Regions from separate parts of the Arthrobacter sp. E44 genome, predicted to be linked through region 4. Evidence: riboswitches for the same ligand, from Rfam matches in the RefSeq annotation. Region 4 holds a riboswitch; each other region holds the start of a gene.

Region 1 (7,592 bases), on a different contig from region 4:
ACGAGCCAGGGTTCGACGGACTGCTGGTTCCTGCCGGTGACGCAACTTGCAGCAACCGGTTTAGGGTTCCCGGGCTGGCGTTGGAGATCTTGCCGCTGGCTGAGGAAGAATTCAGTGCGTCTCCTATCTGGGCAGGGGAGAGCAGCGGGTTCTGCGAGAGCATGAGGGCAGCAGCGCCTGCCACATGGGGAGTGGCCATTGAGGTCCCGCTTAGAGATGCGGTGGCGGCCGGGGAGGTGTACCAATCGGATGTAATGCCAACGCCGGGGGCGTAAAGATCCACGCAACTGCCGAAGTTTGAGAAGCTGGCCTGGTGGTCCGTGGAATCGCTGGCAGCGACCGTGATTGCCGCCGGAACCCTGGCAGGGGAAGCCGTGCATGCATCGGTGGCACTGTTACCTGCAGCAACAACCGCGGAAATACCGTCGGCGATTACCGCCTCCACGGCAGCGTCCAAGGTGCTGCTCGTGGGGCCGCCAATGCTGAGGTTCACCACAGCCGGAGTTCCGGCACGGTGGTCCCCTGCAATCCAATCGAGTCCTGCAATAACGTCCGAGTAGAGGCCTGTGCCATCACAGGCCAGTGCCCGCACCGGGATCAAAGTCGCGAGTTTTGCCACGCCATAGGTTGAACCGCCGATAGTGCCGGCTACATGGGTGCCATGTCCGTTGCAGTCGCTGGACCCGAGGCCGTCGGACTTCGCCGTCCAACCTGTTGCAACCCGGCCGCCGAAGTCGACGTGGGATGCGAGGATCCCAGTGTCGAGTACATAGACGCTCACGCCTTGCCCGGTGCCGGAGGGCGTGTACGTGCTGGATAGGGGCAGCGATTGTTGATCTATCCGGTCCAGTCCCCATGGCGCCTGCTCCTGGGTTGTGCTGTAGACCGTGACGGGCTGGTCCGGCTCAACGGCGACGGCTTTGCCGGACCGCATCAGGGCTGAGGCTTGCGCCGGGGTGGCTTTTATCGCAGCGCCCTTGATCGCATTATCGAACATACGGCTAACGCCAATACCTTGGCCGCGCAGGGCACTGCTCTCTTGCCTGACGTCCGCTGCCGAGGGGAACCGGACAATGTAATCACCCTTGTCAGCCGCCGCGGCGCTGGCGATGGGAGCAGGGAGAAGCACCGCTCCCAGCATTGAACAGACCAACACAATGTATAGAACAGTGGCACGTGCGGCAGGGCGCAGAATCGGAGGCAACGGAACGTCCGTCCTTTTTTGACTGTGAGAAACGAGGGGGTTTTCCCCGTTCAAATCTATCGGGGACGGGAACCCGATCTTCCGAAGCTCGGGCGATCCTTCGCATTCCCTGTGCGAATCTTCGCAAACCTACGCTGCAGTCCTGGCGGTGTGTTTCCACGTCCAGGCTTTTGTCACGACCCGTCATACTCATGGCGTTGGGCGCCCCCGCTTCCTAGACTTGGCGAAGGTCATGAGTGCCAGCGCCAAGCCCCGGCTCGCTGGCCGGCAACCCTCCATCCGCGGTGGGGTGCCCCGGGTGAGGACCTGGCTGTCCGGCACGAGCCGACAGCAAGCGCGGCCCGCACTGCCCCTGAGCATGCCGGGCCCATGTCAAAGGAGATTTGGATGTCCAACGCTTGGTCCTTCGAAACCCGCCAGATCCACGCCGGCCAGGAAGTGGACAGTGCAACGGGAGCCCGTGCCCTGCCCATCTACCAAACCACGTCCTTTGTTTTCCCAACGGCCGAGAGCGCAGCCAACCGCTTTGCACTCTCCGAACTGGCGCCCATCTACACCCGCATCGGCAACCCGACGCAGGACGCCGTCGAACAGCGGATTGCCAGCCTTGAAGGCGGCCTGGCCGCGCTGCTGCTGAGTTCCGGCCAGGCCGCCGAAACGTTCGCGGTCCTGAACATTGCGGAGGCCGGCGACCACATCGTAGCCAGCCCCAGCCTCTACGGCGGCACCTACAACCTTTTCGCCCACACCCTGAAAAAATTCGGCATCTCCGTCACGTTCGTGGACGACCCCGACAACCTGGACCAGTGGCGCAACGCCGTCCGGCCCAACACCAAGCTTTTCTTCGGTGAAGTGGTCTCCAACCCGCGCCAGGACGTCCTGGACATCGAGGGCATCTCCGAAGTCGCCCACCAGGCCGGCGTGCCCCTCATCGTGGACAACACCCTCTCGACGCCGTACCTGATCCGGCCGCTGGAGTGGGGAGCGGACATCGTGATCCACTCGGCCACCAAGTACCTGGGCGGCCACGGCACAGCCATCGCCGGCGTGATCGTCGATTCCGGCAAGTTCGATTTCAGCAAGGACCCGGAACGGTTCCCCGGCTTCAACACCCCGGATCCCACGTACAACGGATTGGTCTACGCCCGCGACCTGGGAGCCGATGGAGCGCTCGGTGCCAATCTCTCCTACATCCTCAAGGCGCGGGTCCAGCTCCTGCGGGACCTGGGCTCGGCGGTTTCGCCGTTCAACGCCTTCCTGATTTCCCAGGGCCTGGAGACATTGAGCCTGCGGGTGGAGCGCCATGTTGCAAACGCGGCGGAGGTTGCGCGGTGGCTTGAAGCAAGGGACGACGTCGAATCGGTCGCCTACGCCGGGCTGCCGTCCAGCCCCTGGTACGAGCGTGGCCGCAAGTATGGGCCCAAGGGGACGGGCGCCGTCGTCGCCTTCAACCTGGCCGGCGGAGCGGAGGCGGGCAAACGCTTCGTCGACGCTTTGGAATTGCACTCCCATGTGGCCAACATCGGCGACGTGCGCTCCCTGGTCATCCACCCGGCGTCGACCACCCACAGCCAGCTCTCGCCGGAGCAGCAGGTGGTGGCCGGGGTGCACCCGGGACTTGTCAGGCTTTCCGTGGGCCTGGAACACATCGACGACATCCTCGCCGACCTTGAAGCAGGCTTCAGGGCTGCGAAGGACGCCTAGAAGCCTAAAGTACGACGCCGGGGCGCCACTTAGGCGGCAGGGCAGGGCAGGCAGCAAGTCGGGAAGTCACAACCAGTCACACTCTTGGCTTGGACCGGGTGGTGTTTCGTACACTCGATCCAGGTCATGAGTGCCAGCGACAGCCCCGGCTTGCTGGCCGGCAACCCTCCTTCCGCGGTGGGGTGCCCCGGGTGAGGACCTGGCCTGCCGGTCAATTGACGGCGGGCAAGCGCGTAGAAGAGGTCTTGCCATGACGGTTTCCGTCGCCCCAACCACCATCCCCGAACACGGAATCGTCCGCTACGCCTCCATTGGGGAACTGGAGCTCGAGGCCGGGGGATACCTGCCCGACGTTACGCTGGCCTACGAAACCTGGGGCACCCTCAACGCAGACGCCAGCAACGCCATCCTGATCGAGCACGCGCTCACGGGCAGCACTCACGTAACCCGCGGAGACACCGACGAGGAAGGCTGGTGGGAGCAGCTGGCCGGGCCCGGTGCCCCCGTGGACACGGACCGTTTCTTCGTGGTGTCCATCAACATTGTGGGCGGCTGCTACGGCTCCACCGGCCCCTCATCGCCCGCCCCCGACGGATCGCCCTGGGGTTCCCGCTTCCCCCTGGTCACGCTGCGGGACAGCACCGTGGCGGAGGCCCGGCTGGCGGACCAGTTGGGGATCAAGAGCTGGTTCGCGGTTCTTGGCGGCTCCATGGGCGGCGCCCGGGCGCTGGAATGGGCAGTGACCTACCCGGAAAGGGTGCAGCGCTGTGCCGTCATCGCCGTGGGGGCTGCGAGCACGGCAGAACAAATCGCCTTTGCCCAGGCCCAGACCCTGGCCATTCGGCAGGATCCAAACTTCAACGGCGGCGACTACTACGGCGGTCCCTGTCCTGAAGAGGGCCTGGCCCTTGCCCGGCGCATCGCCCACATCACCTACCGGTCCGCCGCCGAACTGGAAGGCCGCTTCGGCCGGGCGGCCCAGGCATCCGAGTCGCCCCTTCAGGGGGAAGTACTGGCAGCCCGTGGCCGCTACCAGGTGGAAAGCTACCTGGACCACCAGGGCAACAAGCTCGTGAAGCGCTTTGACGCCAACAGCTACATCGCCCTGACCGAAGCGTTGATGAGCCACGACGTCTGCCGCGGACGGGGAACCCTGGCCGAAACCCTGGCCGGTGCTACTGCACGCTTCTTCGTGGCCGCCGTCGACTCCGACCGACTCTACTTCCCGTCCCAGTCCCGGGAACTGGCGCAGGCGCTGCCCGGCGAGGTGGACGTCCACGTCATCCAGGCACCCATCGGCCACGACGGGTTCCTCACCGAGATAGGCCAACTGGGGGCGCAGCTGCGGGGCAGCTTCCTGGTCTAGGCACTCCTGGACCAGGCAGTTTTGGTCCACACGTTCCTGGTCAAAGCCTCCGAGGTTCAGCCAGCTCCAAGGAAACCTCCAGCAGTGTGCATTCCTGCAGATGCCTTCTGCACTAATGGTCGTTGAGGTTGCACCGGCAAGCAGACCATACTCATCGAAGCCGGTTTTCGTGGTGTACATCACATCCGGCTGCCATCGACTGTCCCCGTGGTGTCGACGACGACGCCGAAGGAGTTCGCATTGAGTACGGAACGCTCCGCCGCAAGGCGCACCGAGGAAACCGACGTCAAGGCATCAGGCCTGAAGAAAGTGGTGACGGCCTCCATGGCCGGCACCGTCGTGGAGTGGTACGAGTTCTTCCTCTACGCATCCGCAGCCACCCTGGTGTTCGGGAAAGCCTTCTTCCCCAACGCCGGGACAGAACTGGATGGCATCATCGCCGCCTTCCTCACCTACGCCGTCGGTTTCGTGGCCCGTCCCATCGGCGGCATCGTGTTCGGCCACTTCGGCGATAAGTTCGGCCGCAAGCAACTGCTGCAGCTCAGCATCATCCTGGTGGGCGTCTCCACCTTCCTCATGGGCTGCCTGCCCACGTTCGGGCAGATCGGCTACTGGGCTCCCGCGCTGCTGGTCATCCTCCGGTTTGCCCAAGGATTCGCCGTCGGCGGGGAATGGGGCGGCGCCGTCCTCCTCGTGGCGGAACACAGCCCCAGTAAGTCCCGCGGGTTCTGGGCCAGCTGGCCGCAGTCCGCGGTGCCCCTGGGCAACCTCCTCGCCACGGCCGTGCTGTTCATCCTGTCCTCCACCCTGACCCAGGAAGCCTTCCTCGGGTGGGGCTGGCGTGTTGCCTTCTGGCTGTCCGCGGTGATCGTGCTGATCGGCTACTACATCCGGACCAAGGTCAACGACGCCCCCATCTTCCTTGAAGCGCGTAAGGAAGTGGACGCCGGCCACAAGGGCTACGGCGTGGCCGAGGTCTTCCGCCGCTACCCGCGCGGCGTCTTCACCGCCATGGGCCTGCGCTTTGCGGAGAACATCCTGTACTACCTGGTGGTGACGTTCTCCATCACCTACCTGAAGACCGTGGTCCAGGCCGACACCACGCGCATCCTCCTGCTGCTGCTCCTGGCCCACGCCCTGCACTTTGCCGTGGTGCCCATGGTCGGCAAGCTCTCGGACCGGTTCGGCCGCAAGCCCGTCTACATGGCCGGCGCCATTATGGGCGCCACCTGGGGCTTCTTCGCGTTCCCCATGATGGACACGAAGAACGACTTCATTATCCTGGCGGCCATCATGATCGGCCTGGTGTTCCACGCCTTCATGTACGCTGGGCAGCCTGCCATCATGGCGGAGATGTTCCCCACCCGGATGCGTTACTCGGGCGTCTCCCTGGGCTACCAGGTGACGTCGATCGTGGCCGGCTCCCTGGCCCCGATCATCGCCGCCTCGCTTTTGGGCACCTACAAGTCCTCGGTCCCCGTGGCCGTCTACCTGCTCATCGCCTGCGCCATTACCGCCGTCGCGGTCTTCTTCCTGAAGGAAACCCGCGGCGTCTCGCTGCATGACGTGGACGCAGCCGACGCCAAGGGCACCGCCGACCTGCTGGCCGCCAGCAAGAAGTAGGGCCCCATGAAAGCCGCCGTCCTGTACGCCACCGTCCCCGCCACTGGAAACGCCTCTGGTAAAAGCAGCTTCGCCGACGCCCGGCCACTGGTCGTGGAGGAACTCGAGCAGCCGGAGCCCCGCACCGGTGAGCTTGGTGTTGCCATCACCTATTCGAGCCTCTGCCATTCGGACCTCTCGGTGGTGGACGGCTCACGGGTCCGGCCACTCCCCATGGCCCTGGGCCACGAGGCGGTGGGGCGCGTGGTGTCCGTGGGCCAGGGCGTAGGAGACATCTCCGTGGGCGACCACGTGGTGCTGGTGTTCGTGCCCAGCTGTGGCCACTGCCGGGCCTGCCTGGCCGGCCGGCCCGCGCTTTGCCACCGGGCAGCGGAGGTCAACGGCTCAGGAGACCTGCTGCACGGGCCTGCCCTGTTGCGGACGCCGGAAGGGAAGCGCATCAACCATCACCTGGGCGTCTCGGCGTTTGCGGACTACGCAGTGGTTGCGCGGGAATCAGTGGTGGTGATTGACGACGACGTCCCGGACACGGTCGCCGCGATGTTTGGTTGCGCCGTGCTCACCGGAATGGGCGCGGTGTTCAACACCGCCGAGGTCAGTCCCGGCCAGTCCGTGGCAGTTTTCGGCCTGGGGGCGGTGGGGCTCTCCGCGGTCATGGCGGCACGCCTGGCCGGAGCTGCCAGCGTGATTGCCATTGATCCGAACCAGGGCAAACACCAGCTGGCCCGTGACGCCGGTGCCACCGCGGTGGGTACGCCGGACGACGCGGGGCGCCTCATTCAGGAAGCGTCCGGCGACGGAGTGGATGTTGCCGTCGAGGCGGTGGGCTCGGCAGGCGTGATCGCGTCCTGCCTGGAACGGGTGACCCGGGGCGGGGCAGTGGTCTCGGTGGGCCTTCCACACCCGTCCGCCGAGTTGACCGTTCCGGCCCTCCAGTTCGCCGGCGCCGGCAAGCGCCTGCTGGGCTCCTATATGGGTGATGCCGTTCCCGCCCGCGACATCCCGAGGTACCTGGGGTACTGGCGGGAGGGCAAGCTGCCGGTTGAGCTGCTGCACACCGACACGCGGCCACTGAGCGAGATCAACGAGGGGCTTGATGCACTCGCCGCCGGGAAGGTGGTGCGGCGGCTCTTCCAGGCCTGACCCGTCGTTTGCCCCTACGGCTGGGCCAGCCTCAGCCTGCCAGCAGTCCGGCCCGCTCCTTCAGCTCCTCCTTGAGGGCCGCGATCACCGCCTGCACCCGGGCCGACCGAAGCGACTCCGGGCGGGCCACGGCCCAGATAGGGAGCTGGCGTTCGAAATCCGCAGGCAGGACTGGAACGAAATCTTCCCGGTCCGCCACCATGAAGTTGGGCAGCAGCCCGATGCCGGCGCCCTGCCGAACGGCCTCCACCTGTGCGAATACGCTGGTGGCCTGGAAGCTTGTCCGGGGCATCGGCAGCTGCGATGACCAGCGGGGGCCCAGTTCCGCCACCTGGAGCGCAGACTCGACGTACGAGACAAACGCGTGCTGCCCCACGTCGTCGAGCGTTTCCGGGAGGCCGTGCCGCCCTGCATAGTCGGCGCTGGCGTAGAGGCGCAGGTAGTAGTTGCTCAGGAAAATGGTCTGTGCGGTGCTGACGTCGGCCCGGCCCACCACGATCTCCAGGTCTACCCCTGACCGGTTCTGGCTGACTTTCCGGGTGGCGCTGAGCA
Region 2 (7,592 bases), on a different contig from region 4:
ATCCGGTACAGCCACGCCTTCAGGTTGGTTCCCGGCTTGTACTGGTGGAACGCCGAAAAGGCCTTGGTGTAGGCCTCCTGGACCAGGTCCTCCGCGTCCGACGGGTTCCGTGCCATGCGCATCGCAGCCGAATACAGCTGGTCCACGTACTGCATGGCGTCCCGCTCGAAGCGAAGGCGGCGCTGCTCCATGGTCTCCGCGGAGACATCCAGTTCGGTACTGTCATTTGCGTCGGTGTCGGCGGCCCGGGAACCAGGACCATCCTGACCGGACGGGAGAGGCGCGGCTCCCGCCTTGCCGTTCACTTCGGCGGGGGTGGCCTCATACATGGCCGCGGCGGCCGGATCCAAGGTGCTCATTGCCTTCAAGTCTACTGTCCGGCTTCCCGCCCGGGGCATGCCGTACTCCAGCGGCTCCGCGGCAAGAGTATCCAATGCCACCGGCCCCGCCGGTCTGGTTTCGTCCAACACCTTCCCCAAGGCCCAACTCCGCTCTGTATCGGGTGAATGATCGCCTGGGTCCCTGTCACGGACCCGACATCGATAACCGCCCTCAGCGGGCAAATATTCCCCAAAAGTGCAAGACTAGGACCGACTCCGCCGCTTGCCGCGGCTCGTCCATCCAGGAGGAAATTCATGTCCTTTGTCCGCACGCTCGCCCGGCCCATGCTTGCCTCCAGTTTCGTTCTTGCCGGACTGGATAAGCTCAAGAACTCCGACGACACCGCCCAGCAGCTCTCGCCGCTCCTGCGTAAGGCGGCGGCTTCGCTCCCCTTCCAGGCGAGCGAGAAGACGCTGGCGCGCGTCATCGGCGGAACCCAGGTGGGAGCGGGCGTCCTGTTCGGCCTTGGCAAGTTCTCCAGGCTTTCAGCCGGCCTCCTGACCGTGATTTCGCTGCTTAACACCTTTGTTGAGTGGCGTAGTGCGGATATCAGCAGCAAGGAAGGGCGGGAAAACCGCCGGAACCAGCTGCTCAAGAACCTCTCGCTGAGCGGCGGCGCGCTGCTGGCCTCGGTGGACACAGCGGGCAAGCCGGGCCTGGCCTGGCGTGCCGAACACCTGGCCGCCGATGCCCGCAGGAATGCCTCGCACCTTGCTGCCGACGCGCGCCGGACCACCACCAAGAAGCTGAACAAGGCGGACAAAGCCGTACGCCGCGCCGTACACGCCACGGGAGCATAAGCACGAATGACCGCAACAGCTGCCACCCGGGACGGGTCCGGAACACCTGTCGAGCACTGGGCCGCACCCTTTGCGTCCCGGCCCGTCGATGCCACCGTGACGGTTCCGGGATCAAAGTCCCTGACCAACAGGTACTTGGTCCTGGCCGCCTTGGCGGACGGCCCGTCCCGGCTGCGCACACCCCTGCACTCCAGGGATTCGGCACTGATGGTCGATGCGCTCCGGCAGTTGGGCGCCACTATCACGGAAGTGCCGGGGGACGGCGACTTTGGCCCTGACCTGGAAGTGGTTCCGCTGCCGGCAGCGGCTGAGGCGTCCCTGACCAGAATCGACTGCGGGCTGGCGGGCACGGTCATGCGGTTCGTTCCACCGCTGGCGGCGCTCCGCAACGGAACCAGCGTCTTCGACGGCGACCCGCACGCCCGGAAGCGCCCCATGGGAACCATCATCGAGGCGATTAAGGCCCTCGGTGTGGCCGTTGCCTCCGAAGACGGCTCCGCGGCGTCGTCGCTCCCGTTCGTGGTGGAAGGCAAGGGCGCGGTGCGGGGCGGCCATCTGGTGATCGACGCCAGCGCGTCGTCCCAGTTCGTCTCCGCCCTCCTCCTGGTGGGGGCGAGGTTCGACGAGGGCCTGCACCTGGAGCACGTGGGAAAGCCGGTGCCGAGCCTGGACCACATCAACATGACCGTGGCTGTCCTGCGCGGCGCCGGCGTGTCCGTGGACGACTCCGTTCCCAACCACTGGGTGGTGGCACCCGGGCCAATCCGTGCCTTCGACCAGCGGATCGAACAGGACCTTTCCAACGCCGGACCGTTCCTGGCGGCCGCCCTGGCCTCGAAGGGAACAGTTCGGATTCCCAACTGGCCGGCGGATACCCAGCAGGTGGGAGACCTGTGGCGCGAGATTCTCGTGAAAATGGGCGCACACGTCACCCTGTCCGACGGCGTCCTGACTGTCACCGGCGGCCCGGAGATCAAGGGCGGCGACTTCGCGGACACCAGCGAGCTTGCCCCCACCGTCGCAGCCCTGTGCGCGCTGGCCACGCGCCCATCCCGGCTCACCGGGATCGCCCACCTGCGCGGACACGAGACGGACAGGCTCGCTGCATTGGTGGCGGAAATCAACCGGCTCGGCGGGGACGCAGAGGAAACCAGCGACGGCCTGCTGATCCGGCCCGCCGCGCTGCACGCCGGCGTCGTCCGCAGCTACGCGGACCATCGAATGGCCACTGCCGGCGCCATCCTGGGCCTGGCAGTGGAGGGCGTACAGGTGGAGGACATCGCCACCACCGCCAAAACCATGCCCGATTTCCCCCAGCTGTGGGCAGGCATGCTGGCCCAGGACGCCGCTGCGGCATCCGGACCGGAGGAGCCCAGCGGTGGCACGGCGCACTGACTCCTGGGACGAGTCCGACGTCCGTATCAGGCCCAACAAGAAGGGCTCCAGGCCCCGCACCAAGGACCGTCCCAGCCACGACGATGCGGTCACCGGACGGATCATCACGGTGGACCGGGGGCGGTACACCGCAGTCGTGGGTGAGGACTCGAACAACGAACGCGTGGTCATTGCGGCACGCGCCCGCGAACTTCGCCGCTCGCCGGTGGTTGCCGGCGACTTCGTCTCGCTCGTGGGGGACGTCTCCGGGGCACCGGACACGCTGGCGCGGCTGGTGAAGATCCAGGACCGCAAAACGCTCCTGCGGCGCAGCGCCGACGACACGGATCCAATCGAACGTGCCGTGGTGGCCAACGCGGACCAGCTGGTGATCGTGGTGGCGGCCGCCAATCCGGAGCCGCGGACCGGATTCATCGACCGTGCCTTGGTGGCTGCGTACGACGCCGGTATCGAGCCGATCCTGCTGGTCACCAAGGCCGACGTCAAGGATCCAGTGGAACTGCTGTCCAACTACACCCACCTGGATTTCCCGGTGATCATCAGCCGGACCGCTGACGCCCAGGCCTCCGGGATCGACGCGCGCTCCGACGACGGCCTCTCGGCCCGGCTGGACAGCACCGCGGTGGCAGCCCTCCGCGCCCACCTGGGCGGCAAGGTCACCGTCATGCTCGGGCACTCAGGCGTGGGCAAGTCCACCATGGTGAACGCGCTGACTGGGGCCGAGCGGGCCACCGGCGGAGTGAATGCCGTAACGGGAAGGGGCCGGCACACGTCGTCCTCTGCCCTGGCGCTGCGCCTCGCGGACGCTCCGGCCGGCAGCTGGATCATCGATACTCCGGGCATCCGGTCCTTCGGCCTCGCCCACGTGGACCCTGACCGGATCCTGCGCTCCTTCCCGGACCTCTCCCCCGGCATCGAGAACTGCGAACGGGGCTGCAAGCACACGGCAATTGCAGTGAACTGCGGCCTCGACGACTGGGTGGCGGGCGGACACGCAGGTCCCACCGGTCCCGCCCGGTTGGCGTCGCTGCGGCGGCTGCTCGGCACGGATCCAAGGTTGGAAGCACAGGAAACCAAGGAGCTCGGCAGCGTCAACTGACGCGTTCTCCCCGGCAGAAGCGTGCGCAGACTGTAGTTTGGAACCATGATCCAACCCGCTTCGAGCTACAACGATGACCTGCGCCTGGCACATGTCCTGGCCGACTCCGTGGATGACCAGACCATGAGCCGCTTCAAGGCCCTGGACCTCCACGTCGAGACCAAGCCGGACCTGACGCCGGTCACCGATGCGGACAAGGCCGCCGAAGAAGCCATCCGCGGCCAGCTCTCGCGTTCCCGCCCCCGGGACGCGGTCCTGGGCGAGGAGTTCGGCAGCACGGGACACGGGTCGCGGCGCTGGATCATCGACCCCATTGACGGGACCAAGAACTTCGTCCGCGGCGTTCCGGTCTGGGCTACCCTGATCGCCCTCGTCGACGAGGGCGAACCGGTGGTGGGCGTGGTCAGCGCCCCGGCCCTGGGCAAGCGCTGGTGGGCGGCAAAGGGTATGGGCGCATACATGGGCAGGTCCCTGGCAGCTGCCACCCGGCTCCGCGTCTCCAACGTCTCGACACTCTCGGACGCCTCCCTCTCCTACTCCAGCCTCACGGGCTGGAAGGAACGGGGAAACCTTGACGAGTTCCTGGGCCTCACTGAGGACGTGTGGCGGACCCGCGCCTTTGGGGATTTCTGGTCGTACTGCATGGTGGCGGAGGGGTCCGTTGACATCGCCTGCGAACCGGAACTGAACCTCTACGACATGGCCGCCCTGGTGCCGATCGTCGTGGAGGCCGGCGGCCGCTTCACGTCGCTGGAAGGCGAGGACGGCCCCTTCGGCGGGAACGCGCTGGCCACCAACTCGATCCTGCACTCAGAGGTATTGCACCGCCTGAACCCTTATTTGGACGATTTGCTGTAACGGTTGGCTTTTCCCCGAAAAAACGAATAAAGCAGCGGCGGACACCTCCATGCGGGGGTGTCCGCCGCCGTTTATTCGAATTCGCGTAACAAACCGCTTAACAATCGCTGCTGGTTCAGTCCTGCCAGCCGCATGTCCTACGCTTTATCCAGGTCACGAGTGCCAGCGCTAAACCCCGGTTTGCTGGCCGGCAACCCTCCATTCGCGGTGGGGTGCCCCGGGTGACGACCAGGCCGGTCCGGAGCGGATGCGGCAAGCGCGGATTCCACTATGCCGGAGTCCTGTATTCAAGTGAGGTCTCTGTGACAACTGCCACCGTCTCCCCCCAGCCCGTCAGCACCGAAGCGGCAGTTGCTGAACGGCATGCCGTTGCCGGCCGGCCCCTCGTGGCAGTCACCGGAGCCGAGATCCAGGCGCCGCTGATCACCGGCGGCCACGTGCGGTACGCAAACCTGGATTACGGCGCCTCCGCCCCGGCACTCTCCGTGGTGTCCGCCTACCTGAACGAAATCCTGCCCTACTACGCCAGCGTCCACCGGGGGGCAGGATACGCCTCCCAGATCAGCACGTCTGTCTACGAGAACGCGCGCACCATCGTCCGCGATTTCGTCGGCGGCCGCCCGGACGACTCGGTCATTTTCACCCGCAACACCACGGACTCGCTGAACCTCCTGGCAGGTTGCCTCCCAGTCACCGATGGCCGCCCTGACGGCGATGTCCTCTACCTGGACATCGAACACCACGCGAACCTGCTGCCGTGGCAGGGCGTGCCCCACCGCAGCATCGTGGCCGCGGAGACGATCACCGGCACCCTCGACGCCGTCCGCGCGGAGCTGGAGCAGGGCGGGGTCAGCCTGCTGGCCGTCACTGGCGCTTCAAACGTCACCGGCGAGATCCTTCCCGTCCGCGCCCTGGCCGCGCTGGCCCACCAGCACGGCGCACGGATCGTGGTGGATGCGGCCCAGCTGGCACCGCACCGCCGGGTGGACATCAGCACGGATGACATCGACTACCTCGCGTTTTCCGGCCACAAGCTTTACGCACCGTTCGGCGCCGGCGTCCTGGTGGGACGGCCTGACTGGCTGGACGCGGGCGTCCCGCACCTTGCCGGCGGCGGCGCAGTCAAGGAAGCAAGGCTCGACGGCGTCAGCTGGGCCAACGGCCCGGCCCGCCATGAGGGGGGCTCGCCGAACGTCCTCGGAGCCGCCACGCTGGCCCGCGCCACCCAGGTCATTGCTGAGCTCGACCAGGACCGGTGGCACGCCCACGAAGCCGCTATCCGCTCCTTCCTGGTGGAGGGCCTGCAGGACATCGACGGCGTTACCGTGCACCAGATCTTCAAGGACAGCAACCCGGAATCGGACACCATCGGCGTGGTCAACTTCTCCGTGGAGGGCTACGACGCGGGGCTGGTGGCCGCCTACCTCGCCGCCGAGCACGGCGTGGGCCTGCGCGATGGACGCTTCTGCGCCCATCCCCTGCTGAAGCGCCTTGGCCTGCCGTCCGGTTCGCTCCGCGCAAGTTTTGGCGTCGGCTCACGGCTGGAGGATGCCGAACGCCTCCTCGCCGGTATCCGTGCGCTGCGCAGCAACGGGCTGGGCTGGGACTACGTGGTGGACGCCGGGCGCTGGGTCCCCGCCAACGACTTCCGCACCTACCCGCACTGGGCGCCCAACACGCCGGGAACGGCCGGCGCGGCCCCCTGCATCGACGACTGAGCAGCTGCAGCAAAGAGGGCGCCCCTTGGGGCACCAGCCGGTGACCGTCCGTGCGGTACATTCGAGAGACGTCCACATCGGCAGCACACGAAGGAGGCCACGCGTGGTTCGGGGTGGCCCCAGGCTCGATCACGGGCGGCGCCGGGAGCTTGGCCAGAGCTTCCAGGACGGCGGCGGGCACTACCACCGCGTCCGCCCCAGATATCCGGAAGACTCGGTCCGCTGGCTGGTGCCCACCAGCGCCCATGAGGCACTGGACGTTGGCGCGGGTACCGGAAAGTTCACCTCCTTGCTGCTGGACCTGGGCCTGGACGTCACCGCAGTCGACCCCTCCGCGGACATGCTCGCCCAGCTGAAGACCCACTGCCCGGGCGTTGCAGCCGTGGCGGGCACCGCCGAGGTGACCGGCCTTCCCAGCGCCAGCTTCGACGTCGTAACCGTTGCCCAGGCGTGGCACTGGTGCGACCCGCTGGCCGCAAGTACCGAACTCGCCCGGGTGCTGCGCCCGCATGGAACCCTTGGCCTGGTGTGGAACCAGCTGGACACCTCCGTGCCCTGGGTACACCGCCTTTCCCGGATCATGCACGCAGGTGACGTGTACCGGCCTGGCCACAAACCCGTCATGGGGCCTGAATTCCAAGGTCTCGAGGGACACGTCAGCCACTGGCAGGACACTGTGACGACCACGGACCTGATGGAGCTCACCAAGTCACGCAGCTACTACCTGCGCGCCAACGAGGCAACGAGGGCCAAGGTCCTGGCCAACCTGGACTGGTACCTGCACGAGCACCTTGCCTACGCCCCGGACCAGCAGATCGACCTTCCCTACCTCACGCTCGCCTGGCGCGCGGTCAAGGCATGACCAGTGCAGCGGACTCTGCCGCCGCGGCCCAACCGGTAGGCTTGAACCTGTGAAGACCAGCGCGCCCTCCTCCTCGATCGAGGACTACGTCAAGGTCATCTATTCGTTCACGGAATGGCAGGACAAGCCCATCACGTCCTCGCAGCTGGCACAGCGGCTGGGCGTAGCCAATTCCTCGGTTTCGGAGATGGTCCGCAAGCTCAAGGACCAGGGCCTTGTGGACCACAAGCCGTACAGCGCCGTCACCCTCACCGAGGCCGGCCTGCGGCTGGCCCTGGCCATGGTCCGCCGCCACCGGCTGATCGAGACCTACCTTGTCCAGCGCCTTGGCTACAGCTGGGACGAGGTCCACGATGAAGCTGAACAGCTGGAGCACGCGGTCTCGGACACGTTCATTGAACGCGTCGCGGCGAAGCTCGGGGACCCTAAGCGGGACCCGCACGGCGACCCCATCCCCACCGCCGACGGCCAGGTACTGA
Region 3 (7,592 bases), on a different contig from region 4:
GGCCCAAACTGCAGCAGCACGATGGCCGGAAGCACCTGGGGCGGCACGGGGAACTGGAACAAGGACGACATGCCCGCATAGAGGTCGTAGGTCCGGCCGGCACCGTTGTGCCCGGCGCCGCCGGTTCCCTGGTCCACGAAGGTTGTGAGCGCCTCGGCGTGGAAGAACGGGAGCAGGGACAGCAGGAAGACCCCGATCAGCACGGCGAGCGCCGTCAGGTAGAGCTTGCCTGCGCGGCGTGACGTGAGGTCCACAACCCGGCCGAAGTCCTCCTTTGCCTTGGGCCCGTACACCATGCCCACCACCAGTCCGGAGAAGAGGACGAACAGCTCTGCGCCTGACACGAAGCCCACGGCCTCCTGCGTGAGCAACTGGAACAGCGAGGCCATGCCCAGGTGGTTGACCACCACGAAGACGATGGCCATTCCGCGCAGCAGGTCAACGCGCGAGTCCCTGGTGGAAGGATCCTGGTAGCTCCAGGCTGTGGCTGCATTGATCCTGCGCGGAACCTGCCACAGGGCCACCAGGAGGATGACCATGGCGGCGGCAACAGTCCAGGCAGCAGGCCCGGACAGGGTGTTGGCGCGGACATAAGTGCCGGTGGGTGCCTGATCGGTGACAGGGCCGGTCACCATCGGGGAGGCCTTCAGCCTGTCCCCCGCGGCCTTGGCAATGTCCGGGTTTCCAGTGAGCAGCCAGCTGATGCTCGCCACGCCGGTGTCCCTGGTGCTGGTGCGTTCGTCCCATACGACGGCGGCCGTGCGTGCGAACTCCGGAGAGGTGGCAGTTCCCACCACCTGGTCCCACCAGCCGGTTTTGATGCCGGCTTCGGGCGCGCCGCCGGTTGAAGGGCTGTAGAACGCCGCGGTCTGCAGGAGGAAAGGCTTCCTGCGCCCCTCGGAGTAGGTGGCGTAGAAGTTTTCGCTTCCGGAGGCTGTCAGCATCTCCTCAAGCTCGCCGGCCCGCGGCAAGGTGTTGACGGCGGCCCCGCCTGCGGTGTCGTCGTGGTAGGCGGCCAGGCCCACCCAGTCCACGGCGTCGTCGCCCGGGTAGTACGGTGCGTAGGCGTTGTCGCTTCCGTTCCAGGTGCCGTCCCCGTTGGTGTCCAGGAGCGCGAACCCCTCGCTTCCTGGCTGCGGCGCATTCCGGCTCCGGTCAAAGGGGTAGTCCTTGCCCAGGTAAGGCGCCCACACCATGGTGGCCCGGCCGCCGTCGTACTTCTTGAATGCCTTGGACACCTCCTGGAAAGCCTGGCGGTACTCGGCGGGCTGCTGGCCCCAACCCACCCAGCTTGTGTTCATGTCAGGGGCGAACCGGATCAGCAGCTGCCCCTTGAACCCGGATGTGAGGGTGTGCACCTGCTGCGCGAAGGCTTCGGCTTCGGCAGTGCCGAGCTGGTCCAGCGGCACCGAGGGCTTGACCGTGAGCAGGGCGTGGGCACCTTTGGCTGCGGCCTGCTGCAGGAAGCCGTCGATGTCGTTCCGTTCGGAATCACGGAACGGAAGGGTGATGTCGTGGCCGAAGACAGCAGGGGTGGCGCCCAGCCGGTCACTGAAGCCTGCAGCGGTATCCTCGCCCCACTCGAGCACCGCACCCAGCCACGGCTTGCCGCTGTCCGGTGCAGCCTGCGCCGGACCTGCCGGCGCCAGCACGGCCAGGAAGGCGATGACGATGGCCGCTAGAAAGGCAGCCACAGAGCGCGGACGGTTTACGTGGCTGGTGGCGCGGTGATGCGATGTGATTGCCCGCATGCTGACAAGGACCCCCCGGTACTCTTTGCTCTGCTGCCCGTTGCTTAGGCGACGGGGTGGTGCCCCCGGTAAGAACTTTATCCGGCGGCCGGCCCTTGCGTGTCGCCTGGCCGTCCGGTGAATTACGGAACATGACGACGGCGGCGGTGCGGCTTGGGAGCGCAGGTGTTACGTTTTTGGGGAGTAATGAGTACCGGTGTGAAGCCCTGACTGGCCGGTCGGCAACCCTCCCTTTCGCGGCGGGGTGCCTCAGGTGAATACTCGGCATATCGACCGATTCGAGCTGCAAGCGTGAAAGAAGGAGATCCGTCGTGTCCGACGCACCCGCCCCTGAGGAAAGACTGTCCTACCGCCTGATTACCGGCGCGGACAACCGTGAGTTCTGCGAGCGGATCTCCGCTGCACTCGCGGACGGTTACGTGCTGCACGGCAGCCCGGCAGCAACCTTTAACGGCACCACCGTCATCGTGGCGCAGGCCATCGTCCTTCCGGCCGCGATCGCCTCGGCAGACGCCGCCGTTGCAACGGCCGTTGACGAGCTTGAGGGCGAGTTCGACGGCGAGTTTGACGGCGAGGGCCACGCATGAGCTACGCCGGAGACCTGACGCCGCAGGAAGCCTGGGCCAAGCTGGAGCAGGGCGCCGTCCTGGTGGACGTCCGTACCGAGGGCGAATGGGCCCACATCGGCATCCCGGACACCAAGGCCACGGACAACGACCCACTCTTCATCCAGTGGACCTTCCCCGGCGGCATCCCCAACCCCGACTTCATCAAGGATCTGACGGACCAGGCGCCGGAGGACCCGGGCACGGAACTGGTGTTCCTGTGCCGCTCCGGCAAGCGCTCCGTCGCCGCTGCCACCGCCGCCACCCAGGCGGGTTTCACCGCCTACAGCGTCCTCGAGGGCTTCGAGGGCGATCCCGACCGCTTCGGCGAACGGACCGTCAATGGCTGGAAAAACCGCGGCCTGCCCACCAACCTCGGAAAGAACTAAGTGAGCTTCAACCACGACGCCCCCGGCTGGAACCCCGACACCCAGGCCGTCCGCGGCGGGCTGGACCGCAGCAACTTCCAGGAAACGTCGGAGGCCATCTTCCTCAACTCCGGCTTCGTCTACGAATCCGCAGCCGCTGCTGAACGCGCCTTCACCGGCGAAGACGAGCGCTTTGTCTACTCCCGCTACGGCAACCCGTCCGTGGCCACGTTCCAGGAACGGCTCCGGCTGCTCGAAGGCACCGAAGCGTGCTTCGCGACGGCGTCGGGCATGTCCGCGGTGTTCACCGCCCTGGGCGCCCTGCTGGCAGCCGGCGACCGTGTAGTGGCCGCCCGCTCGCTGTTCGGTTCCTGCTTCGTGGTCCTGAACGAGATCCTGCCCCGGTGGGGCGTGGAGACCGTGTTCGTGGACGGCCCGGACCTGGACCAGTGGCGCGAAGCGCTCTCCAAGCCCACCACGGCTGTCTTCTTCGAATCCCCATCCAATCCCATGCAGGAAATCGTGGACATCGCCGCGGTCAGCGACCTGGCGCACGCCGCCGGGGCCACCGTGGTGGCGGACAACGTCTTTGCCACTCCCCTGCTGCAGCGCTGCGGTGACCTGGGCGCGGACGTCATCGTCTACTCCGGCACCAAGCACATCGATGGGCAGGGCCGGGTGATGGGCGGTGCCATCCTGGGCACCAAGGAGTTCATTGACGGCCCCGTAAAGCAGCTGATGCGCCACACCGGCCCCGCCCTGTCCCCGTTCAACGCCTGGGTCCTGACCAAGGGCCTGGAAACCATGGGGCTGCGCGTCAACCACTCCTCCGCCACGGCCCTCCGGCTTGCCGAGTGGCTGGAGGAGCAGCCCGCCGTGAGCTGGGTGAAGTATCCGCTGCTGAAATCGCACCCGCAGTACGGGCTGGCGGCGAAGCAGATGAGCGCAGGCGGCACCGTCCTGACCCTGGAGCTTGCCCCGTCAGGCGGACGCTCCGGCAAGGAAGCCGCCTTCGCCCTGCTGGACGGGCTGCGGATAATCGACATCTCCAACAACCTGGGCGATTCCAAGTCGCTGATCACGCATCCCGCCACCACCACGCACCGCGCCATGGGCCCGGAAGGACGAGCGGCCATTGGCCTGAGCGACGGCGTGGTCCGCCTCTCCGTGGGACTGGAGGATGCGGACGACCTCATCCGCGACCTGGAGCAGGCGCTCAAGCAGATCTAATTTTTCGACGCGCTGCGGTGTTCCCGCGGCGCATATTCCCTGGCGCGGCCCGAATGTGGGCCGCGGGAAGGAAGCACCGCGTCGAAGAGGAAACTGCGCGCCGCGGCGGGTCAGGCCTGGCGGACCCGCAGCAGCTCCGGCGTGTCCTCCACGTCTCCGAGATCCAGCGCTCCGCGCATGGTCACCTGCACGGCCTGGCGCACCACGGCGCCAAAACCCATATCCTCAGGCGGCGGACCGGCAAGGGCTTTGTCCCGGGCGCGGCGTTGTTCGGCGGCCCCTGTTCCGCGGGCGATGATCTCCTCCACACCCTGCCGGGCCAAAGCCAGCTCGCCTTGCTCCTGCAGGACAGGGGCCAGGTAATCCACCAGCGCACGGGCCACATCCGCGGCGGGGGCCGGACGGAAGTTGCCAAAATCCAGGAGCTCGCCGCTGAGCCCCTCGCTGCTGGCCTGCCAGGAGGCCATTCGCAAAAGAACTGTGGGAACGGGTGTGGGATCAACGTCATCCCGCCACTCCCTGCTGGCAGATTCCACCAGCGCCCGGACCAGCACGGCAATAAGGGCTGCGTCCTCGGCCCGCAGGCATACATCCGCCACCCTCACCTCAACGGTGGGGTGGTTGCGGGACAGGCGGGCATCAAAGTACAGCATCCCCTCGTCCAACATGACCCCGGTATCCAGCAGCCGCGTCACCACCCTCCGGTAGGCGGGGTAGGTGCCGTAGATACCTGCCGGCCCAGCCGTCGGCCACCGGTTCCAGGCCTGGGTCCGGTAGCTTTCAAACCCGGTGGGCACCCCGTTCCAGAAGGGTGAATTGGCGCTCAGCGCCGTCAGGACCGCCAGCTTGTCCCGGGTGCGGTCCAGGACCGCCACGCCTTCCTCCGGCGATTCGATGTAGGTGTGGACGTGGAAGCCGCAGGTCAGCTGCTCCTGTGCAGTGAGGCCGAAGCGTTCCAGCATCCTGGCGTAGCGCGGATCCGGGGTGGTATGGCTGGGGGATGCCACCGGCGAGGTGGCAAGGGCCGCCACCCTGGCACCGTGTTTCCGGGCCGCCTGGTCCGCCAGGGCACGGCCGGCGCGGATCTGTTCCAGGAGGCTGCCGTAATCCACGCATGGCCGGGTCTGGGTCTCGATCTGCTCAAGCTTCAGCTCGGCACTCAGGCCCATCTCGTCGTCGTAATCCCCGTGGTTCCCGGCGTGATGCGTGTCCGGTTCCACGGGAAGATCGTCCGCCGCAACGCGGTGGCCGGCAAGGAGGGCGTCAGCCAGCGCAAGCGGTTCCCCGGACTCCGGATCAACGATCAGGAGTTCTTCCTCTACGCCGAACGTACGCATACGAACATTTTGCGGCAGCGCAGGGATATTGGAACTGTCACACGCGGTTCATGACGAACCGTGAATGCCTAGTCCTGGAAGTACTCCACCTTGGCACCGATGGTGTTCAAACGCTCCGCCAGGTCTTCGTATCCGCGCTCGATCACGTAGATGTTCCGCAGTTCGGAGACGCCGCGTGCTGCCAGCATCGCCAGCAGCAGGCAGGCCGCCGGGCGGAGTGCTGGCGGGCAGCCAACCTCGGCGGCACGCCACTTGGTGGGCCCGTTGACGTAGATCCGGTGCGGGTCCAGGAGCTGTACCTGGGCGCCGAGCCGGTTCAGCTCGGTGAGGTAGATTGCCCGGTTTTCGTAGACCCAGTCGTGGATCATGGTCTGGCCATGGGCGTTCGCGGCGATGACGGCGAAGAACGGCAGGTTGTCGATGTTCAGCCCGGGGAAGGGCATGGGGTGGATCTTGTCCTCGGGGGCGCGCAGCTCGGAGGGTTTGGTGGTGACGTCCACCAGGCGGGTTCGGCCGTTGCGGGCCATGTACTCGCCCGAAATCTCAAGCTTCTGGCCCATTTGGCCCAGGGTGGCCAGCTCGATTTCCATGAACTCGATGGGAACGCGGCGCACCGTGACCTCGGAGTTGGTGACGATGCCGGCCGTGATGAGGCTCATGGCTTCGATGGGGTCTTCGGAGGGGAAGTATTCGATCTCGGCGTCGATCTCGGGCTGGCCGGTGATCTTCAGGGTGGTGGTGCCCACGCCCTCAATGGTGACGCCCAGCATCTGCAGGTAGAAGCAGAGGTCCTGGACCATGTAGTTGGGGCTGGCATTGCGGATCACGGTTGTTCCCGGCCGGTGCGCCGCCGCCATGATCGCATTCTCGGTGACGGTGTCGCCGCGCTCGGTGAGGACGAAGGAACGGTCGCGGGTGTCGGCAGGAGGTGCCTGGACGGTGTAGAAACCGGCCGTGGCTTCCACCGAGAGGCCGAACTCGCGCAGTGCCTGCATGTGGGGCTCCACCGTGCGGGTGCCAAGGTCGCAGCCGCCGGCGTAGGGCAGCCGGTACTCCCGCGATTCATCCAGCATGGGGCCGAGCAGCATGATGACGCTGCGGGTCCTGCGTGCCGCGTCCACGTCCATCGCTTCGAGGTCCAGGACGGCAGGACGGCGGAGGCGCAGGTCCGTGTCGTTAAGCCAGGTGCATTCCACGCCGATGCTGGTGAGCACCTCGACAATGCGGTTAACTTCCTCGATGCGGGCCAGCCGGCGGAGCACGGTGGTGCCGCGGTTGATCAGGCTGGCGCACAGAAGGGCGACGCCGGCGTTCTTGCTGCTGTTCACGTCCACGGCGCCGGACAGGGTGCGGCCGCCCTCTACCCGCAGGTGGGTCATCTGCGGCTTGCCCACGTTGACGATGCTGCGGTCGAAGATGTTTTCCAGGCGCTGGATCATTTTTAGGCTCAGGTTCTGCTTGCCCTGTTCCATCCGGGCCACGGCGCTCTGGCTGGTGCCGAGTTCGGCAGCCAACTGGCCCTGGGTCCACCCCTTCTCGCTCCGGGCGTCCCTCAGCATGGCGGCAACGTGTTCAGCGGTCTCTTGCGTCATACGCCGAATATATCATAAATGAGTTATCCAGCCTGCCGAGCACCTACCCAAGGGCCCATTGGGGGGATACGGAAAGGCTGTACCCATCAAGTGCGATAGGGAAGCCTACATAGCACCTAAGCCCGGGACTTAGCTTCCCAACCACACCATGTTCCAGGTACCGGCGGTAACAGCCGCAAAAAGCGCAAGCCCGGCCACCACGACGCCGCCGGCCACCACTCCGAGATCCAGCAGGCTGAAGGTTGATTCCCGCGCCCAGGTTCGCGTGGCACCGCCAAAGCCCCGCGCTTCCATGGTGACGGCCAGCCTCGACGCGCGCCGAATGGCCTGCACCAGGAGCCCGAAGCTTTGCCCCAGCGTAGCCTTCACCCGCTGGCCCAGGCTGCCGCGTGAACCCACGCCGCGGGCACGCCGTGCCATGCCGATGGTCTGCCACTCCTCGGCCATGAGCCCCACCAGCCGCATTGCGGCGAGGGTTCCCAGGACAAACCGGTGCGGCAGGCGCGCTTTCTGCGCCAGCGCATCGGCAAGGTCCGTGGGATCAGTGCAGCTCATCAGGAGCACCGCCGGAAGGGCGATGGCAAAGCCGCGCAGGAGGAAGCCGATCCCCAGCTGAAGGGAACCTTCGCTCATGGTCCAGATGCCGGCGTCGAGCAGGATCCTGCCGCTGTCCGGCGCCAGGATGGACGTGCTCCAACCGCCTATGGCG
Region 4 (7,592 bases):
TCGGCACCGGGAATTTCGTTTACCGACTCCGATGCCACAGGCTGAGCGCCGACGATTCAGGGCTTCGCGATGCCGGTCCGGGCCATGGCGTCTGCATACGCCGTCCGCATGTCCTCGAGGAACTCCTCCTGGCGTGCAGGGGAACCGGCGAACGCGCGGCCGCTCAGCGAGCGGACCTTGTAGGTCTTCAGGCCGCGGCGCCACAGCAGGGGAACCTCGGTCTTCAGCAGCAGGTTGGCCAGGCGGTTGGCTTCGGTGCCGTGCGCCACGATGACCGATGCGCGGGGGACCAAGGCCAGGAACTTCAGCAGGGGTTTGAGGCCGGCCTGGACCTGGTCCGGGGTGAACTTCCCGTTGGCTTCGCCGGGAACGTGCCAGGGGTGGACGTTCCAAGGCATCACGAACTCGGGGCGCAGGCCCAGCTTCCACTGGATGCCCAGCATCCGGGTTGCGGCGTCCTGGTCGCCGGCGGTGATGAAGCCGGACGGATCCGCCTCGCCGATGTTGGAGTAGAGGCTGATGATGCGGCATTCCTCAACGTCGTGCATGGGGTCGACGTAGGGGACCACGGTTCCTGGTTTGGTCTCCCGCAGGGAATCGCAGAGTTCGTTGACGGCTGCAACGCTGGGTTCGTAGCGGCGGCTCATGAGCTGTTCGTGGAATGTTTCGGGGGCCAGGGCTGTCATGAAGTGCTGGTTCTCCTGCGGGGATTGGCGTTGCTGCCGCCGGCAGATGAGGGCGCGGGCAAGCGCAAACGCATCAGCAGCGGTTGGTTGGGGTGGGCCGGACCTCGCCGGCCTTCCCCAGTTTAGCAAGACCCGGGAAGCGAAACGCCGGCCGCCCCTTTCCGGTGATGGAAGGAACAGCCGGCGCCCCGGATGGCAAGCGGATTACCAGAGCCGGTTGGTGGCCCGACGGGCGCCCTCGCCCAGCGCTTCCAGCTTGGCGAAGGCGATCTGCGGGTGCACCCGGCCGCCCAGGCCGCAGTCGGTAGAGGCAATGACGTTCTCCCGGCCCACCACGTCGGCGAAACGCACGATGCGGTCCGCCACCAGGTCAGGGTGCTCCACCACGTTGGTGGCATGCGACACGACGCCCGGAATGATGACCTTGCCCTCGGGCAGCTTGGTGTCCTCCCAGACCCGCCATTCGTGTTCATGGCGCACGTTGGCGGCCTCGAAGGAGTACGCCCCGGCGTTGACCTGCAGCACGGAGCCGATAATGTCCGCGAAGGGGATGTCCGTGGTGTGCGGGCCATGCCAGGATCCCCAGCAGACGTGCAGCCGGATCTGTTCCTGGGGGAGATCCCGGAGGGCCCAGTTGGTGGCCTCGATGCGCAGTTGGATGAACTTCAGATAGTCCTCCAGGGAGGGCTCGGGGTTGATCTGGTCCCAGCTCTCGGCCAGGGACGGGTCATCGAGCTGCACGGTGAGCCCGGCGTCGATGATCGCCTTGTATTCCTCCCGCATGGCGTCGGCGCAGGCGTAGACGAGTTCCTCGTCGGACTTGTAGTACTCGTTGGCTACCCTGGCGCAGGAGCCGGGGGAGAGGGACGCCACGAAACCATCTGAGAGGCCTGCGGCGGCCAGTCCGGTCTTCAAGTTCCTGATATCCGATGCCACCAGATCCTGGCCGGTGTAGGTCAGGGGCCCGGCGATCTTGGGCTGGGCGACGCTCTTGCGGTGGGTGAGGATGCCGGAGGAAGGATCGTTGTACGCCTCGTTGAACGCCTGCCGATCCCGGCGGTCGGGGAAGGACGTCAGTACCACATGGCCGGGTGACGAGCGGCGGACCCCGGCTTCGGCCCAGCGGTCCACATTGGTGGGCTCCAAGCCGCCGAGGCGTGCGAAGGAGTAGTTCCACCAAGCACCGTAATCCACGGAACTGGACATGGCGTGTCCGTATTCGCCGTCGTTGGGGATGTCGATGCCCAGGTCCTTCTGGCGCTGCACCACGTCCACCACGGAGGCCTCAAGCAGTTGGAGGAATTCCGGGGTGATGCCATCGGCTTCCTTGGCGGCGTTCGCCGCGATGAGTTCCGGGGTGCGGGGCAGGGAACCGGCGTGGGTGACGCGGATGTGGTCGGTGTTCAGTGACATGCTGGAATCTTCCTTTCCATCGGTCCTGGCAGTAGCACCTTCGGCCGGCAGGAATCCTGCCGGACCGGGGTTGCTGCGGCGTCATCGAGCCAGGTCTCTCGGCCGCTCCGGATGGTTCCCTCCCACTTAAATCGAGACGCTCCACGCGGGCAAGTCCGGTCCACTTTGTGTCGCGCCAGGCAGGCCTTCTTTTACTTCTGCGCTCCTGTTTGCATCCTTACAGGTTTCGTCCAGCATATTGACAGATTATGTCCAGCTTGGTTGGCTTCTTGTCACAGCCGAATGAGGGACATGGCGGCTGCCACCCACTCGACCCAAAGAACCACCGCACTCAATGAAGAGGTCATGCACCGTGAACAAACCCCTGGCAAACCTCAGGAACCTTGCCCTTTCCGGCGTTCTGGCGCTCGCCGTCGTGGCGGGACCGGCCCCGCTGGCAAATGCAGTGGGCGAGGGCCCCAGCTATGACGGCAACGGACAGATCACCACAACAAAGCTGGCCACTTATGACCAGATGGTTTCCTTCCTGAAGGACCAGGACGCCCGCCAGCCCGCCATGGAACTGGAAGTCATCGGCCAGACCGTCAAGGGCCGCGACATCCACCTGGTCAAGTACATCTCGGACCCGGCCAAGCCCACCATCCTTTACCTGACCCAGCAGCACGGCAACGAACAGCTCACCACCGAGGGCGCCATGGAGTTCATCAAGCACCTGGGCACCGGCAAGTCGGCGGACATCCTCAAAGGCGCGAACATCCTGGTGGTGCCCATGCTCAACGCGGACGGCGCCATGGGGGACGTGAACTTCTCCCTGGACAACTACCTCGCCAAGGGGGACCGGCACCTCACCCGCTACAACGCCGAGGGCGTGGACCTGAACCGCGACCACGTGGCCAAGATCCAGCCGGAGACCCAGGCGCTGCACAACAACGTGATGCGCAAGTACCGGATCGACTACATGATCGACCTGCACCACCAGGGCACCCGGGCGGAGCGCGACGGCAAGCTGGTTTCCGGCTCCATCCTGTACCCCACCACCCCCAACGCCGACCCGGCCGTCGTCGAAAAGTCCAAGCAGTTGGGCGCCGTGGTCTTCAACAACGTCGACTCCACCGGTTGGGGCCACCTGGGCAAATACCAGGGCGGCAGCGCCGAAACCATCAGCCGCAACGGCATCTCCGTGGAATACGGCATTGCCACCTTGCTCTTCGAGATGCGCGGCATGTCCGACCACTACCTGGACGGCTACGCACTGGGCCAGCGCAGCAACGGCTATCTGATCAAGCAGACGGTCACCACGCTGACGTCCACCGCCGCCGCCATTGCTGACGGTTCGATTGCCGACGCCGACATTTCCTTCTGGGACACCCTCGCCGAGCAGACGTCCCGGCCCGCCGGGGAGGCTGAGGACGAATAGCAGCGCGGCGGCGGTTCTGACCAGGCCCGCCGCGGCCCTTCCCGCATGACGGGCCGCGGCGGGGCCAACGAAGGACCAAGTGCCCCATCGGCTAAACTTGGGTGGTAAGAGCCCCGGAACTCTTCCTTCGCCGTGCCGTGCTGCGGCTGTGTGAAGGCCGGTATGTTCGGGGCATTCTCATGAACGGTGCTGCATGGCCCGCCACCTCGTGGCAACCGGGCAGCCCGAACGAATGGGGGAGGATCCCATGCCAGCAATTGTGATCGTAGGAGCCCAGTGGGGCGACGAAGGAAAAGGCAAGGCCACCGACCTGCTGGGCGGCCGTGTTGACTACGTCGTCAAGCCCAACGGCGGCAACAACGCCGGGCACACCGTCGTCGTGGGCGGTGAAAAGTACGAACTCAAGCTGCTGCCGGCAGGCATCCTCAGCCCCAATGCCGTTCCCATCATCGGCAACGGCTGCGTAGTGAACCTCGAGGCCCTCTTCCAGGAAATCGACGGCCTGCAGGCCCGCGGTGCAGACACCTCCAAACTGCGCGTCTCCGCCAATGCCCACCTCGTGGCCCCGTACCACCAGGTCCTGGACAAGGTGACCGAACGCTTCCTCGGCAAGCGTGCCATCGGAACCACCGGCCGCGGCATCGGCCCCGCCTACATGGACAAGGTGGCCCGGCTGGGCATCCGCGTCCAGGACGTCTTCGACGAATCCATCCTCCGCCAGAAGGTGGAAGGCTCGCTGCGGCAGAAGAACGAGCTCCTGGTCAAGGTCTACAACCGCCGCAGCGTGGTGGTGGACGAGATCGTGGAGTACTTCCTGTCCTATGCCGAGCGGCTCCGCCCTCTGGTCATCGACAGCACCCTGGTCCTGAACTCCGCCCTGGATGAGGGCAAAGTGGTGTTGATGGAGGGCGGCCAGGCCACCTTCCTGGACGTGGACCACGGCACCTACCCGTTCGTGACCTCCTCCAACCCCACGGCCGGCGGCGCGTCGGTGGGCTCCGGCATCGGGCCCACCCGGATTTCGCGCTCCATCGGCATCATCAAGGCCTACACCACCCGCGTTGGCGCCGGACCTTTCCCCACGGAACTCTTCGACGAGATGGGCATGTACCTGCAGAAGACCGGCGGCGAATTCGGCGTCAACACCGGGCGCCCGCGCCGCTGCGGCTGGTACGACGCCGTGCTGGCCCGCCACGCCTCGCGCGTGAACGGTTTCACGGATTACTTCGTGACCAAGCTGGACGTGCTCACCGGCATCGAACAGATCCCCGTGTGCGTGGCCTACGACGTGGACGGCGTTCGGCACGATGAGATGCCCATGACGCAGACCGAGTTCCACCACGCCAAGCCCATCTTCGAGTACTTCGACGGCTGGACCGAGGACATCACCGGCGCCCGCACCCTTGCGGACCTGCCGGAGAACGCCCGGAACTACGTGCTGGCGCTGGAGAAGCTCTCCGGCACCCGCTTCTCCGCCATCGGCGTGGGCCCGGACCGGGACCAGACCATCGTGGTGAACGACCTCATCAACGACTAATCCGCGCTTAGAGCGCAGGATAACGACGGCGGCAGGCCACCTTTGCAGGTGGCCTGCCGTTGGCTTTGGCGTGGGGAAGCAATTTACACAGGCTTAACGCGGCCGGTCTTGTGAGGCCGATGGTGGGGAAGCCACACTCGGTAATACCCCCTGGTGCCCAAGGAAGGACCGTCATGGCTGGAAAATTCGAAGCATTCATTGATGCTGATTTGTTCTTCCGGTTCCGGCTCCTGGCTGCTGACGGGGGAGTGATCGCGGTCTCGGGACCCTACGAGGACAAAGCGTCGGTGGCAGCCGGGATCGCCGCGGTACGCGAATGTGCCGGCACCGGCCTGGTCACCGACCTGTGCCCCGCGGGAGCCCTGACCCGTCCCGGGGCCGCAACCCCGGCAATCCCGCCCGCTGCGGCTGCTGCCGCCGGTGCCGCCGGTGCCGCTGAGCCGCCTGCCGCCGTCGCACCTGTTTGCGGCGAAGAGCGCATGCCCGCCAGGGTGCATGCTTTCGCGCCGGCGAAGGCGCCCCGGCGGCAGGCGGCCACCCCGCGGTGGACCAGGGCAGCAGTCCGTTGAAAAGATCTTTGGAAGTTTTTTTGAAAACGCGTAACCCTCCCGGCAGCGTCGGCGATTACCCCTATGAAGTGCCGGTCTGGAACCTGTCCCCCATCACGTTCCAGACCGGCTCTTTTGTCTTTCCCCACGTGCAGCTTCCCCCGGCGTGACCCCGCACTGGCCCGTCCACGGGGCCGTGGCGGTTCTGGCGGGGTGGTTACCGAAGGGTAGAGTGGGGCCAGCGTTCCGGATGTACTGAGCGCTTGCCTTGCCAACACCCTCTTTGACGGAAAGCACTACGTCAGTGACCGATGCACAGACAGACGAGGCTCCGGACCAGCCAGTTTCCGGGACCGCTGCCTTCAGCCTCGTCTACAAGACATACGCATCACAGGTACTGGGCTATCTCACGGCCCGGGGAGTCGAGGATCCGGAGGCCGCCATGCAGGAAGTATTCCTTTCGGTGCTGCCCAGGCTCAACACCGTCCACGGAGGAGAAGCCGGGCTGCGTACGTTTATCTTCTCCGTTGCCCACGCCCGGATGGTGGATGACTACCGCCGCCAAAGCCGGACTCCAGTAAAGCTGTCCTTCGAGCCCGAACTCGACCAGCGCGAAGATACCTCTGCGGAGAATGAAGCCCTGCAGCGCATCTCGCCCCGGGAAGTCCTTGGGCTGCTGGACGGACTGCCCCAGGACCAGCGGGAAGTGCTGTCGCTTCGGCTGGTGGGCGGCCTTTCGATAGAACAGACGGCGGAAGCCATGGATAAGAGCGCCGGAGCGGTAAAACAACTGCAGCGGCGCGCCTTGCTCAAACTCCGGGAACTTAAGGCAGTGAAGGAGTATCTCACGCCATGACATCCGCCTCGGATAACCTCGCCACCCTTGTGGACGACGTGCTTCAGGACGCAGGCTGCGGCCAGGACGCGGAACTTCGTGACGTGCTGCTCTCGCTCGGCACCATGGCATCGCTGCCCGTCCCCGCGCCCACCGGGGAGCTGGCCGCATTGCTTGCTGCGGGTGTGCCGCCAACGGCTGAAGTGCCTGATTCGGATGAGCCGAATGCTGAGCTGCCGCACGAGCAGCCCCGTGACCAGCGGCACGACGAACTCGCCCGCCGCCGTCGCCGCCATCGCCCCACGGCGCTCGGTCTGGTACTGGTTGCCGGGATGGGACTCGGTGTTGGCGGAGTTGCTGCCGGCACCACCACCCCGGACGGCAGCAGCATGGAGCAAGTGCTGGAGGAGTGGGTTCCGTGGAGCCGGCCCGCCGCTGACGCATCAGCCACTGGGGACGGTGCCGGGGCCGCCGGCGCGGGTCACGGTGCCCCCAAAATGGCGGCAGACGGGGAGACGGCTTCTTCCGCTGCTCCTGCCGGGCCTGCCGACGCCGCAAATTTGGCGTCACGCCTCCTGCGGGGCCACGCAGGCCTGTCCGGCCGCACCAACCTCCCGCCATGCACCGGCCCGGTAAGGCACGAATCCGAAACAGGTACAGCGAAGTGCGGTGCGACCGGGAAAAAGGGTGCGTCCGGGGCAGCTGCACAGGGCAATGGAGCCGGCAGCGGCAAGGACACCGCCGGACCGGCCGGGGCCGAAGGAACTGCAGTAGCGCCAAGCCCGCCAGGAGCGGGGAAAGCTGAACCGCCGGCAGCCAACAGCTCGGCCGGGGTCCTGGGGACCGCCGGTGCCGGGGCCCAGAAGTCGGCAGGCTCCACTGGTAATGCCGGGCAGCCAGCACAGGGCCAGTCACAGGGCGGAAGCCCGGGCAACGCCCAGAAGGGCGCCTCCCCGGCCAAATAGCCGTTAAAAGAACAGCGGGCCCGTTGAAACGGGCCCGCTGTTCTCATTCGAGCGGAAGCATCACGCCAGGACCTGGCGCTTGGAGGAAACCACGCCAGTATCGAAACCGGCCAGGTGGAGCCCGCCATGGAAGCGCGCGTGCTCAATCTTCACGCAACGGTCCATGACCACATTGAGCCCGGCGGCTTCTG

The links. A riboswitch is a leader RNA that binds a small molecule or an ion and turns the genes downstream of it on or off. The one in region 4 is predicted to bind S-adenosylmethionine.
Region 1: it holds a riboswitch for S-adenosylmethionine, as region 4 does, so the genes downstream of both, ACETK3_RS05240 (bifunctional o-acetylhomoserine/o-acetylserine sulfhydrylase) here and ACETK3_RS07245 (cobalamin-independent methionine synthase II family protein) in region 4, are expected to answer to the same signal.
Region 2: it holds a riboswitch for S-adenosylmethionine, as region 4 does, so the genes downstream of both, ACETK3_RS01280 (aminotransferase class V-fold PLP-dependent enzyme) here and ACETK3_RS07245 (cobalamin-independent methionine synthase II family protein) in region 4, are expected to answer to the same signal.
Region 3: it holds a riboswitch for S-adenosylmethionine, as region 4 does, so the genes downstream of both, ACETK3_RS08260 (DUF1737 domain-containing protein) here and ACETK3_RS07245 (cobalamin-independent methionine synthase II family protein) in region 4, are expected to answer to the same signal.

Annotation. Positions count from the first base shown of each region.
Region 1 covers NZ_JBHDJA010000004.1:41,468-49,059, forward strand. Annotated here, with positions in the region: partial or broken gene ACETK3_RS05235 (S8 family peptidase) at 1-1,129, opposite strand, end outside; SAM riboswitch class IV at 1,433-1,547, shown strand; gene ACETK3_RS05240 (bifunctional o-acetylhomoserine/o-acetylserine sulfhydrylase) at 1,592-2,908, shown strand; SAM riboswitch class IV at 3,031-3,146, shown strand; gene ACETK3_RS05245 (homoserine O-acetyltransferase) at 3,159-4,274, shown strand; gene ACETK3_RS05250 (MFS transporter) at 4,515-5,897, shown strand; gene ACETK3_RS05255 (zinc-dependent alcohol dehydrogenase family protein) at 5,904-7,040, shown strand; gene ACETK3_RS05260 (LysR family transcriptional regulator) at 7,072-7,592, opposite strand, start outside.
Region 2 covers NZ_JBHDJA010000001.1:288,982-296,573, reverse strand. Annotated here, with positions in the region: gene ACETK3_RS01305 (sigma-70 family RNA polymerase sigma factor) at 1-398, opposite strand, end outside; gene ACETK3_RS01300 (DoxX family protein) at 636-1,181, shown strand; gene aroA (3-phosphoshikimate 1-carboxyvinyltransferase) at 1,188-2,576, shown strand; gene ACETK3_RS01290 (ribosome small subunit-dependent GTPase A) at 2,560-3,675, shown strand; gene hisN (histidinol-phosphatase) at 3,721-4,533, shown strand; SAM riboswitch class IV at 4,685-4,798, shown strand; gene ACETK3_RS01280 (aminotransferase class V-fold PLP-dependent enzyme) at 4,836-6,251, shown strand; gene ACETK3_RS01275 (class I SAM-dependent methyltransferase) at 6,355-7,113, shown strand; gene ACETK3_RS01270 (metal-dependent transcriptional regulator) at 7,163-7,592, shown strand, end outside.
Region 3 covers NZ_JBHDJA010000007.1:66,407-73,998, reverse strand. Annotated here, with positions in the region: gene opgC (OpgC domain-containing protein) at 1-1,751, opposite strand, end outside; SAM riboswitch class IV at 1,934-2,049, shown strand; gene ACETK3_RS08260 (DUF1737 domain-containing protein) at 2,063-2,338, shown strand; gene ACETK3_RS08255 (rhodanese-like domain-containing protein) at 2,335-2,745, shown strand; gene ACETK3_RS08250 (O-succinylhomoserine sulfhydrylase) at 2,746-3,954, shown strand; gene ACETK3_RS08245 (glutamate--cysteine ligase) at 4,065-5,291, opposite strand; gene ACETK3_RS08240 (UDP-N-acetylglucosamine 1-carboxyvinyltransferase) at 5,360-6,883, opposite strand; gene ACETK3_RS08235 (energy-coupling factor transporter transmembrane protein EcfT) at 7,013-7,592, opposite strand, start outside.
Region 4 covers NZ_JBHDJA010000006.1:40,145-47,736, forward strand. Annotated here, with positions in the region: gene ACETK3_RS07240 (uracil-DNA glycosylase) at 57-686, opposite strand; gene ACETK3_RS07245 (cobalamin-independent methionine synthase II family protein) at 891-2,099, opposite strand; SAM riboswitch class I at 2,113-2,217, opposite strand; gene ACETK3_RS07250 (M14 family zinc carboxypeptidase) at 2,434-3,516, shown strand; gene ACETK3_RS07255 (adenylosuccinate synthase) at 3,764-5,053, shown strand; gene ACETK3_RS07260 (YegP family protein) at 5,227-5,622, shown strand; gene ACETK3_RS07265 (RNA polymerase sigma factor) at 5,906-6,457, shown strand; gene ACETK3_RS07270 (hypothetical protein) at 6,454-7,401, shown strand; gene ACETK3_RS07275 (CoA-binding protein) at 7,462-7,592, opposite strand, start outside.